DNA from 2 places in the Corynebacterium amycolatum genome. Region 2 is predicted to be linked to the other one. Evidence: predicted binding sites of a transcription regulator. Region 2 holds the regulator's gene; the other holds the start of a gene.

Evidence for each region. Region 2 encodes LexA, which represses DNA repair genes until DNA is damaged. Its sites were predicted from a motif close to CGAACANNTGTTCG; they were not measured.
Region 1: the regulator LexA is predicted to act here: its motif matches at 2,876-2,889, upstream of I6J19_RS02810 (HNH endonuclease signature motif containing protein).

What each region holds. Positions count from the first base shown of each region.
Region 1 is NZ_CP069513.1:623,479-629,126, reverse strand. It holds gene I6J19_RS02825 (AAA family ATPase) at 1-25, opposite strand, end outside; gene I6J19_RS02820 (App1 family protein) at 22-1,035, opposite strand; gene I6J19_RS02815 (transglycosylase family protein) at 1,129-1,455, shown strand; gene I6J19_RS02810 (HNH endonuclease signature motif containing protein) at 1,452-2,681, opposite strand; gene I6J19_RS10980 (GNAT family N-acetyltransferase) at 2,963-3,280, shown strand; gene I6J19_RS10975 (GNAT family N-acetyltransferase) at 3,168-3,485, shown strand; gene I6J19_RS02800 (NAD(P)-binding domain-containing protein) at 3,442-4,395, opposite strand; gene I6J19_RS02795 (LLM class oxidoreductase) at 4,450-5,433, shown strand; gene I6J19_RS02790 (aldo/keto reductase) at 5,417-5,648, opposite strand, start outside.
Region 2 is NZ_CP069513.1:2,013,484-2,019,131, reverse strand. It holds gene I6J19_RS08850 (1-phosphofructokinase family hexose kinase) at 1-494, opposite strand, end outside; gene I6J19_RS08845 (DeoR/GlpR family DNA-binding transcription regulator) at 491-1,270, opposite strand; gene lexA (transcriptional repressor LexA) at 1,364-2,065, opposite strand; gene nrdR (transcriptional regulator NrdR) at 2,931-3,413, shown strand; gene hrpA (ATP-dependent RNA helicase HrpA) at 3,410-5,648, opposite strand, start outside.

The sequences.
Region 1 (5,648 bases), 1.1 Mb from region 2:
TACGGGCCTGGCGGAGGTAGATCATGGTTGCGGCAGTTGGTCGATCTGTTTGAGCAGCTTAAAGCCGTCGGCACCCTCGATGAATGGAACCTCCTTGTTCTCCAGTTTTTCAATTGGCACTGCGGTGCCGTGGGAGAGCACGTGCTCGCTGGGAGTGAGGTTGCGGATTGCGATTGCCGCGACCTTATCCGGATGCTCCGCCGCGGCTGTGCCGTAGATGAGCGGGTCGTATTGGCCGTCATCACCGACGAGAATCCAGTTGATTTCGGGGAAGTCAATAAACAGGTCCCGCAGTCGCACCTTCTTATGTTCCTTGCCCGAGCGGAACAGGCCAGTGGGCGTTGGCCCCCAATCGGTGAGCAGTAGCGGGCCCTTCGGCAGGTTGTTGCGGTGCAGGAACTTTTTTAGTGTGCCGAAGGTGTTCCATGCGCCGGTGGAAAGGTAGATGACGGGAACGTCCGTGTCCTCATCGGTTTTGCTCGCGTAACGACGGCGAAGTTGCGCATAGAACTCGCTGAAGCCAGCGACGGCTTTGCGCTCGTCTGTCTCTTTGACCCAGGAGTTGTAGGCGGCGATGAGGGTGCGCGGCAGCATGGTGACCAAAACAGTGTCATCAATATCGGAGACGATGCCGTATTTGGTTTCCGGGGAGAGGATGAGGGCCTCTGCGGGAGTGTCGTTGATGGTGATCTCGTGCCAGCCGGGTTCGAGGCCGTGATTCCGAATCAGCACCTCGATGTAGCCGTTGCTATCCGTGGTGGTTTCCACCGTGCGATTGCCGGCAGTGATGGTGACGGGAAAGTCCGCGAGTTCGACGGTAAAGAACTGCCAAAACCCGCGTTTTTTGTTTCGTTCTTCGTCTCGTTTTTTGGCCGGATCCTTCATAAGGACACGGCCGAGTACGCGAACGCGCTCTGCATTTCCGTACCCGGTGAATCCGATGATTTCCGGTTCCCAACCAGCGTTTTTGGAACGCTTGGCGGCCAGCGCGTTGATTCTTCTCTCGGTTTTGCGGACGACATCTGCCACGGACATGCTTTCCAGGATACGGGTTGACAGGGTGGGGGAGGGTGCGCGTAGGTTGGTCGGCCAAGAGAAAAGTCAACCCTTTAGGAGTGTTCTCTGTTTATGCGTTTTTCCGGTAAGTTCATCGCATCCGCCGCCGTGGCAGCAGGCATGATTGCTGCCCCGACCGCCGCCGCTAACGCTGCATCAGTCAGCGCCTGGGATCAGGTTGCGGCATGTGAGTCCGGCGGAAACTGGCAGACCAATACCGGTAACGGCTACTACGGCGGACTGCAGTTCTCGCAGCAGACCTGGAGCGGCCACGGCGGTGACCAGTACGCACCAACGGCTGACCAGGCCACCAAGGAGCAGCAGATTGAGATTGGCGAGCGCGTGCTTGCCTCCCAGGGTGCTGGCGCATGGCCGAACTGCGGTGGCCCGCTGGGTTAATCCTCCCCATCATCAAAGACTAGATCTGGCACCGCCGCGAATGACAGCCACCACTTCATGTAGTGGTCATGGCGTGCTTTCGTCTTCTGAGTAGCGCGCTTGTCAAAAGTCTGTCGCCCGAACCCGGCTAACGGTCCGGCCGGGACGGTCGCCGCGGTAACGCCGTCGGCAGAGGACCACACCTCTGAGCCGTCCTCATAAGCCGTGATATCCCAGAGCTTGTGGGTTTTCAGGTTGTGGTGCTTCCGGCATAGGCAGTGCAGATTCTGTGTGTCGGTGGGGCCACCGGCTTCGGAGTCTTCCTGGTTGTACGGTGCGATATGGTCAATATCGCACTTGTACGCTGGGACTTCGCAGCCGGGGAAGCGGCACGTGCCGTCACGACCGTGGACGCGGGCAACCTGCGCTGGGGTTGGGCGGTAACCATTGGTGGCGCTGTCTGCTGAGAGGCGGACATGCGTCACCTTTTGCATCCACTCTTCCGTGACCAGCGCGCCGAGCCAGCCGGCGCCGTCCAGCCAGGCGTCATCACTGTGGGGCTCGCGGAAAACATTGAGCACAACTTCTGCATTGGTGCGCTGGTGAATCAGTTCCACAAATGCATCCGCCTGCGTCATTTCTTCATTCGCGCGGAAGACCGTTTCAATTGCGCACATGGCGAAGTAGGCGCGGTCCGGGCGCAGCGTGAGAATGATTTGGGAGTAGCTGTCGGGGCGTTCCACCAGAGTCACCGATTCCGTATCGGTGATGGTGGGAATTGTGCCGTCAGTGCGAGCACGGTCATCCAAGTCCGCAGCAATATCACCAATTTTGGTGGTGAGCGTACGAGGGCCAATCATCGCTTGACGACGCTTCCGTGGCGTAACCAATGCCAGAATTTTCTTCTCCGCATCGGGTATTTGATCCGGCTCGATGCCGACCACGCCATGTGCAATGATGCCGAGTTGCCGCATGGACAATGCACAGCTTTCCCGGGCGTAGGCCGCTAGCTGAGGCATTTTCTCCAGCAATAGGCCAATGTCACAGATACGCAGTGCTTCACTGCGGGTGATTCCCAGGCGAACGCTGATGCGAGCGGCATGGTTTTCAACGTCATCATCGCCTGCAGGGCAGCAGGCTTCAATCAATTCAAGGTGGGTGCGGTTGGTAGCCCGCGCGAGTGCTGAGAGCTCATCTTCGGGATTTTCATGAGCCCAATATGGTTCGGGTACTTGTTCGGACTTCATTGGATCCCCCTGGTGTTCCAATGGTTGTCGGCCTTCTTTCGAACTTACTTGCTATCGTACAGGTGTCATTCTGGCTTGTAAAGAGAAATGATGAGAGATCTTGAATGGTTTTTGTAGATGTCGGCTGACCATAAAAGCGTTTGCTACCAGGTTGTTTGCGGGTGACGCATGGAGGGTTGCGGAAAAATATAAATAAAACACCCGTTCGAAACCGGAAGCTTGATAATCTCGCATCTATAAAGGCGGAGTGCAGAAACCAGCGCAGAAAACGGGGCAAAACCATGATTATTCGGCAAGCAACGCGGGAGGACGCCGAGGCAATCGCGGAGATTTACAACGAGGCCGTGATCAACACCGTCGCCATCTGGAACGATGGCACGGTCAGTGCGGAGAATCGCATTGCATGGATGGAGGTGCACTGGGAGAAGGGTTACCCGGTTTTCGTCGCCACGCTTGACGACGAAGTCGCTGGATATGCCACCTTTAGTGACTTTCGCGACTTCGACGGGTTTTCGGTACACAGTGGAAAACTCCATCTACGTACATCCGAGCTTTCAGGGCCGGGGCATTGGCGGGACGCTTCTACAGGTGACCATTGATGCTGCTCGTGAGGCGGGAAAGCACGTTTTGGTGGCAGCGATTGACGGCAGCAACGAGGGGTCGATTGCGCTGCACGAAAAGTATGGTTTCCAGCGTGTTGGGCTATTGCCTCAGGTAGGGACAAAGAACGGGCGTTGGTTGGACATGATGTTGATGCAGATCATGCTGACAGTCGAGCAGCCACCCGCTCAGCCGCGCGCTTAGCGAAGGGGCCAACACCCATAATCGTGGCTGCACCGGGGCCAACCCAGTCGCCGTAGCCGACGAACTCGATGAGGTCGGAGTCGACGCTGCGGAAGGGGCTGAGCGCGGGGCGGAAACCGGTGCACCAAATGAGGTGGTCCGCGTGGACGTCGTCAAGCGAAGAGAACATGGGTGTCCAGGTGAGGGCACCGGAGTCGCGGGCTTTGCGGACGGACGGCAGGACAACGATGTCGCCGATACTGTCGGAGGGGCCGGGGTCGGGTTCGCCACGTGCGATGGCGAGTGCTCGCTGACGGTTGCGTTCGAACAGGACGCGACCGTCGACGTCGTCGGGCATCCAGCGCGGTTCGTGGCGGGTGAACCAGGTGGTGTCGATACCGGAAAGTATCAGTTCAGCGGCGATTTGGGCGCCGGAGTTCGCCGCGCCGACAACGGCAACGCGGGAGCCTTCGAATGGCTCGGGGCCTGGGTAATTGGCCGAATGCCACTGTTTTGCGGAGGTCGTGCCGGGGTAGTGGGGGACGAAGGGGCGGTTGCCGGTGGCGGCGATGAGTTGGTGGGACTCGAAGTCTCCGGCATCGCTGGTGAGGTGGAAGGTGCCGTCGTGGGTGACGTGGGTAACGTTAACCGGGCGCTGAACGCGCAGTTCGTAGCGCTTTTCGTAGGAGCTGAGGTAATCAATCACATGGGAAGTGGGCGGGAAGCCGTCATAATCGGGCATCTGGATGCCCGGAAGGTTGGAGAAACCCGGGGTGGAAAAGAGCGTCATTGAGGGCCAGACATTGCGCCAGGAGCCGCCGGGAGCCGGCTGATTGTCCAGAACGAGCGGATCAATGTCGTGTTTGTGCAGGTAGTAGGCGGTAGCGAGGGCAGCTTGGCCGCCTCCGACGATGATGGCATCCTCAAGCATGGTTCCAGCTTAACTGCGGGTGCCGTGGCTCAAGCTGTACTACCGTTAAACACCATGAGCTCGCTGTTTGATCTTTCGGACAAGCCCATCGACGAACTACCCGGTTACCAGCGCACATTCGCGCCGGGCAGGCTAACTGTGGGGCTCAGTCTGCCCATCGAGCAGGACGCCGAAGCCGAACCCAAGGACGCGCTGAGCAATCAGATTCGGCTGATTCGGAAAGCCGAACGCGCAGGCATCGCGGCAGTGTGGGCGCGCGACATCCCGCTGCGTGTGGAAACATTCGGCGACGTCGGCCAGGTCTACGACCCCTGGATGTACCTCAGCTACATCGCCGCACACACCAGCGACATCGCACTCGGCACGGGTGCAATCGTCGTGCCTTTTCAGCATCCGCTGGTGATGGCTAAGCGCGCGGCCACGCTGGACAGGCTTTCCGACGGCCGTTTCCTCTTCGGCGTTGCCACCGGCGATCGACCCGAGGAGTTCCCCGCCTTTAACCAGGACAAAGGCAAGCGCGGTGAGCGTTTCCGCGAGCATATCGAGGTCTATGAAAAGGCCCTCAGCACCAGTGACCGGCCTATCCGGTGGTCCGAGGGGAAGATGGGCGGATCCGATGTGGTGCCCAAGCCGCTGGCACGCCGAGTTCCGCTGTTGGCCACCGGCTCATGCCAGCAGAGCCTGGAGTGGAAAGCCGCTCATACCGACGGGTGGTTCATGTATCACAAAGGCCTGGAGATGCAGAAGAAAAACATCGCCAACTGGCAGGAGGCGGTAGCCCAGGAGTGCGGTGAGGGTGTCTTCAAACCCTTCCTGGAATCATTGTGGATTGACCTGCATGAAGACCCCGACGCACCCGCGCAGGGCGGCCACTTCGGGTACCGCCTTGGCCGCAACAAGCTCATCGAACTGCTGCACTCCCAGCGACAGCTCGGCATCAATCACGTCAGCATCAACTTCCGCACCTCTAAACGCGATGCGGAAGAGCAGATTGACGAGCTGATTGAGTATGTGCTGCCGGCTATACAGACTCCGTAGCGCCCTGCCACTGGTTAATCCCGCGGTCGACGGCCCACTTGTCGATCTCCGCGAGTTCTTCATCGCTAAACGGCGCAGCGTCCAGGGCTCCGAGGCTGTTTTTCAGCTGCTCCACCGACGATGCCCCAATTAGGGCGGAGGTCACTTCGTCACGGCGAAGAACCCACGAGATGGCCATCTGTGCCAGGGACTGGCCTCGTCGTAAAGCAATGGCG
Region 2 (5,648 bases):
TCCATAGCAACACGAATATTCGGGTTGACCGAATACACCGCTTCGGTGCATTGAACGTAAAAATCCCGGGGGACGCCAGGGGGCAGTGAACCTGCGAAAACTACCCACGTGGCGCGTTTAGCATGGTGGATAAGCTTCTCCAGGACACGTCTACGGTGCGCTTTTGTCAATGTCATGCCAGGGGAATTGAGCTTGGTGGTCGTCCCATCTGGCTCTGCGAGTGTGAGATTAACGCGGGCTTCGTTAGTCGTGTTGATGGCTTCGTGGGGGATGCCAGAGACTTCCAACAGACGTGTGAATTTTCCGGAGTCTGATGCCGGGTAGAGCGCGAGCGTCTTTTCTCCCGCGTAGTGCAACGCCTTGGACACATTAATTCCCTTGCCGCCAGCCATGTCCTCAGCCATTGGTAGGCGGAACACTCCACCTCGCTTGAGCTCCGTATCGAGGCGAGCAAGTCGATCGATTGACGGATTTACAGTCAAGGTCAGGATCATGAAGCAACCACGACCTCGACACCTTGCTCCCTGAGATCGTTCACGAATTGCTCCGGGGCAGAGGAATCTGTAATCACGACGTCGATATCTTCCAATGCCGCAAAACTGACAAGGAAGTCACGGCCGAGTTTCGTCGAGTCCGCCATAACGATGACCTTGCGCGCATTCGTGATCATCGCGCGCTTTACCGCTGCTTCCTGCGGATCAGCAGTAGAAAGACCGTGGTCAATTGTCAAGGCATTAGAACCAATGAAAGCGACATCGGCACGCATAACCGCAAGAGTACGGAGTGCGGTATCGCCAGCAACCGCCTGAGTAATGACGCGGACTTGGCCGCCAAGGAGTTGAAGCTCAATGCGGTTCGATCCTGCGAGTGTGATGGCGTTGGGAAGAGAGTTTGTGACAACCGACCAACGGCGGTTATCAGGGGAGTGGACCATCAGCTCTGCAAGAGCCTCGGTGGTAGTTCCGGCATCGAGAAAAATTCCACCACCAGAGTCAGGTAGAAAATCGGCAGCACAGCGGGCAATAGAGAGCTTCGCGTCTTTCTGCGCGTTCTTTCGAGCGGCAACTGAAAACTCAACAGTCTGAAAAGAACGAGTAGCTACAGCGCCACCGTGTACACGGTGAACTGCGCCCTCTGCATCCAACTGAGCTAGGTCACGGCGAATCGTCTCTGCTGTGACATCGAAAGCTTCCGCAAGATCAGCGACCGTCACGCGCCCTTCGACTGCTGTCAAAGACGCAATCTTCCGGCGGCGTTCCTCTGCGTACATTCCCCGCTCCTTAGCTGTTAAGAATTCTCAGCTTTACTACCTGTTTCCAGTATGCCCGTTTGTGTCTGTTTCGGGCAACGAAAATGTGGGAAATTAGAGACTGCGTAGGACGCTGACAATCTTGCCGAGGATCTTGGCGTGCTCTGCGGGGAGCGGGTCAAATGCGCGATTATGGGGCATTAGCCACTTGCCAGCAGCGTCTTCGTGCCATTCCTTGACTGTTGCTTCATCTTCAAACAGGGCTGCAACAAAGTCGCCCTGTTCGACCACGTCTTGGGAACGGACTACCACCCAGTCTCCGTCGAGAATGCCTGCGTCAACCATGGAATCACCCACGACCTTGAGTAGGTACAGCTGACCAGAGCCCGTAATCTCCATCGGAAGTGCCATATGACTTTCCACATGCTGTTCCGCCAAAATGGGGTTGCCAGCCGCAATCTGTCCAACGATAGGAACGAAGATTGGCTCTGGCATGTCCTCTGGTATCTCGGGAGTTTGGGTGCTGCCAGTGGCCTTTGGCCCAGGCTTTACCGGAGTGAAAGTGCCAGCTGAGGATTTCGAATCCCTTACGTTTACCGCACGGGGTTTGTGTGGGTCGCGGCGGAGAAAGCCCTTCTTTTCCAACTCCTTGAGTTGGTATGCCACCGACGAGGTGGAATTCAAGCCCACGGCATCTCCAATTTCTCGAATGCTCGGTGGGTATCCGCGAAGTACGACGGCATCCGAAATGACATCAAGAATGCGACGCTGCCGATCGGTGAGTGTTTTAGGGTTCGCTTTCTTCTTTTGAGCCATGGAACATCCCTTCTCAAACTCTTTCGAATGAATGATAGCTCAAAACTGTTCGAATCGTCGAGCATCGAACACCGCACGTCCTTGGATTCTTTGGAAAAAGTCTGCGTAATCCGTGCTCGGAGGCCGTGGCGGTTCCGAAAATCGAAAATAAAACCGGATAGCAGTAGACAACGTTCGAACATGGTGTTATAAATCGAACATGACAAGTTACTCGAACAGTCGTTTGATGAAAAGGTCTAGACGGATTCTCTGCATCCGCCCTTGGACATAGTCTCCAGAGCGTCGGGAAACGGTCGTACAACTCTTATTCTCTCCAGGCCGGCAACGGTGGGAGAGTCAACGTTGGAAAGGGAGAAAACATGATGTCTACGGTTTCAACCGCACTAGGTGTTAGCAGCGCATCTGATATTGACTTTTCTCAAGTTTCCGAGCCCTCTGCTCGGACGACACGGAAAGCCCCGTTGGTGTGGGGTGAACGTAGTGCGTCTTGCACGCAGCACATCGTTCGGCCCGGTCAGCGTGCACGTATTGCACAGCGCAATCGCGATGGGGCTTCATCGGCGCGAATGCGGAGGGACAGGTCGCGGCCTAGTCATGTCTCGGTCAACTACGGGCGCCCGTCTCTACCTGTTAGCAGGGCGCAGCAGTCCAATCGTAGTGATGTATCCTCAGGCACTAACCTGACTCGTTTGATGGCGGTATGGGCTCTAGGGCTTGGTGTTTTCTTCGGAGTTTTCGGCAGCGTGGTCTTTGAACAAGGGGAAAGTGAGACAGTCGAAAGCACCTTTACGTCTACGTACGCTTCCTACTCCGCGCAATAATCATTCCGGTTTCCGGCGTTGGGGTTGGACGTAGACTGGAGGCTGTGTATTGCCAGTTTTGTCACCATGATCAGACACGAGTCTTGGACTCACGGTTAATAGATAACGGTATGGGGATTCGTCGCCGGAGAGAATGCCTGAATTGCGGTAAACGTTTTTCTACGATTGAACGCTCGCAGCTGATGGTTGTTAAACGGGATGGAATCCCTGAGGAGTTCAACCGTGAAAAGGTTATCCAGGGTGTTCGACGTGCGTGCCAGGGGCGTGAAGTATCAGAGTCTCAGCTGAAGAAGCTTGCACAAAAAGTGGAGGAGAGCCTCCGCGAGAAAGGCACGCCTCGGGTGGACTCAAATGATATCGGTCTCGCCATCCTTGAACCATTGAAAGAATTGGATGAGGTGGGTTACCTCCGGTTCGCTTCCGTCTACAAGTCATTTTCTTCGGCGGATGACTTCATCCAGGAAATCTCCAGCATGCGCAAAGGAAAGAAACCACAGGCGCATGGCAAGGAAGCGGAGATGCCTTAGCGCAGCTTATCCACACGTTTTTTTATTCGGGTCAGGGAAACACTGTGGGCTGTTCCCAAACGCTGGGCAAAGAGGCTGACGCGTAGCTCTTCGATAAGCCACTGAATATCCCGAACTTCCGCAGAATGCGCTCGCCCCTTGGGCAGCCGCTCGAGTTTCGCAGCTAAATATTCACGAGCCTCAGTAACCTCATCTTCACGGTCCGCATCACGGCCGGGATCGCGGTTCATTTCCTCAAGGCGAATCTCCATCGCTTGTAGATAGCGTGGCAAATGACGCAGGTGCTGCCATCCGTGCTTGGCCACCGCTCCCTTGGGGAACATGAACTCCAGCTGGCGACGCATATCGTCAATAGCATCGCCTTCCCACTTATCCAGCTGATTAGTCACCGAGACATAGGCCGGCATGGCCTGTGCAATGCCGACAACCAACTGGCGTACCTCCGAGGCGACACCGGAGCGAACCTGTTCAAGTAGCTTGTTGAATTCTTCGGGGGATCGTACCGGGCCACCAGCAGCTATCATGCAATCGCGGATTACTGCGACGCGGCAGTCTTCGACGAGTCCATCTGCGCCGCCATGCGGCCACGCATCCACACCAACGCGTTGCTGAAGTGGAAGTCCCTTAGTCATTTGTGCAGCGTTGACGGGGCATTCGCGCAACAACATAGTCAGGTTGGTAGTTGCCAATGTGGCCTCGGCCTGGGCCTTAGTTGGTTTGACTTCGACGGCCACGCCATCCTTAGTGGTCACAAGCGTCGGATACATGGTGACCGATTGACCGTCGACAGTACTTTTGACTGTCTCTGCCACAGTGCCGAGATTGTCCGAAGTCCATTTTTTCACGGCTTCGTGGGCTGCAGACTTTGCACGCTTCGAAACGGCAGTCGAGACAGTTGCCGCGTGCTTAGCGCGCAAGGGGGCGAGATCACGGCTCTGATCGACAATATTGCCGTGTCGGTCGATAACCGCATAGTTAAAGCGCAGGTGCGCTGGCAGCTTGGACGGGTCAAAATCGGCTCCATTGATGCCGGAGCCTCCGAGCCGTCGTAAAGCATCGGCGAAAACATCAACGAAGCGCCCTGAATACGGCGTCATTGTCTCCAGCGCGCGGCGTGCGAAATCCGGCGCGGGGACAACTGACTTACGCAGAGCCTTCGGGAGAGTGCGAATATAGGCTTCTGCGAGCTCGGCGCGCAGACCGGGAACCTGCCAGTCGAAGCCATCTTCACGCAGACCCGCCAGGAGAGGAACCGGGACGCGAAGGGTTACGCCGTCATCAGGAGCTCCCGGTTCGAACTTATAGGACAGCGAGAAATCGACGGAGCCCTGCTGCCACATTTCGGGGAAGGCATTGTCATCGATATCGCCGGCATCCGGATTGAGCAGCTTGTTCGGATCGAAATCGAGGAGATTCGGCTGCTTGGGTTTGGTCTTTTTCCACCAGCGGTCAAAATTGGCTGCAGTGGTAATGGAAGCAGGCAACTTGGAGTCGTAGAACGCGTAAAGAACATCGTCGTCGACGACAATCCCGCGGGACCGCTGCTTTTCCTCGATCTTCGCAGCTTCGGCCAGCTTGTCTTGGTTGTTCTTGAAGAACTCATGATGAGTGTTCCACTCGCCGTCGACAAGTGCGCAGCGGATGAACATAGAGCGTGCGGCATCCGCATCAACACGGTGATAAGGCACCAGTCGGTCAACGACTACGGGCACGCCGTAGAGCGTCGACTTCTGGTAAGCCATAGCCGCACCGCGTTTAGCCGACCAGTGCGGTTCCGAGTACTGATGTTTCAGCAGGTGAGGAGCCACCTTTTCGACCCATTGAGGCTGAATGGTGCCAACGTTTCGAGCGAAAGTTCGAGAAGTCTCGACGATCTCCGCAGCCATCACCCAGCGGGGTGGCTTCTTCGCCAGCGCGGACGAGGGGTGAATGAGGAACTTCGTGTTTCGGGTGCCAGTAAATTCCTTGCCCTCGCCCTCGCGCGTACCAATCATCGATAACAGACCCGGTAACAGCGACTTTGCCACCTCGTCGGGATCGTCGACACCGCTGGTTAAGCTGCGGGCCGAAAGACTCCAGCCCAGCTCAGCCGTTGCCTGGTGGAGCTGACGCACCAAGTCCTGCCACTCGCGAACGCGCAGATAGTGGAGGTACTCGCGTTTGCACATCTTGCGGAACTGGTTACCGCTAAGCTCGCGGCGCTTTTCCTCCAGGTATTCCCAGAGCTTCAGCAGG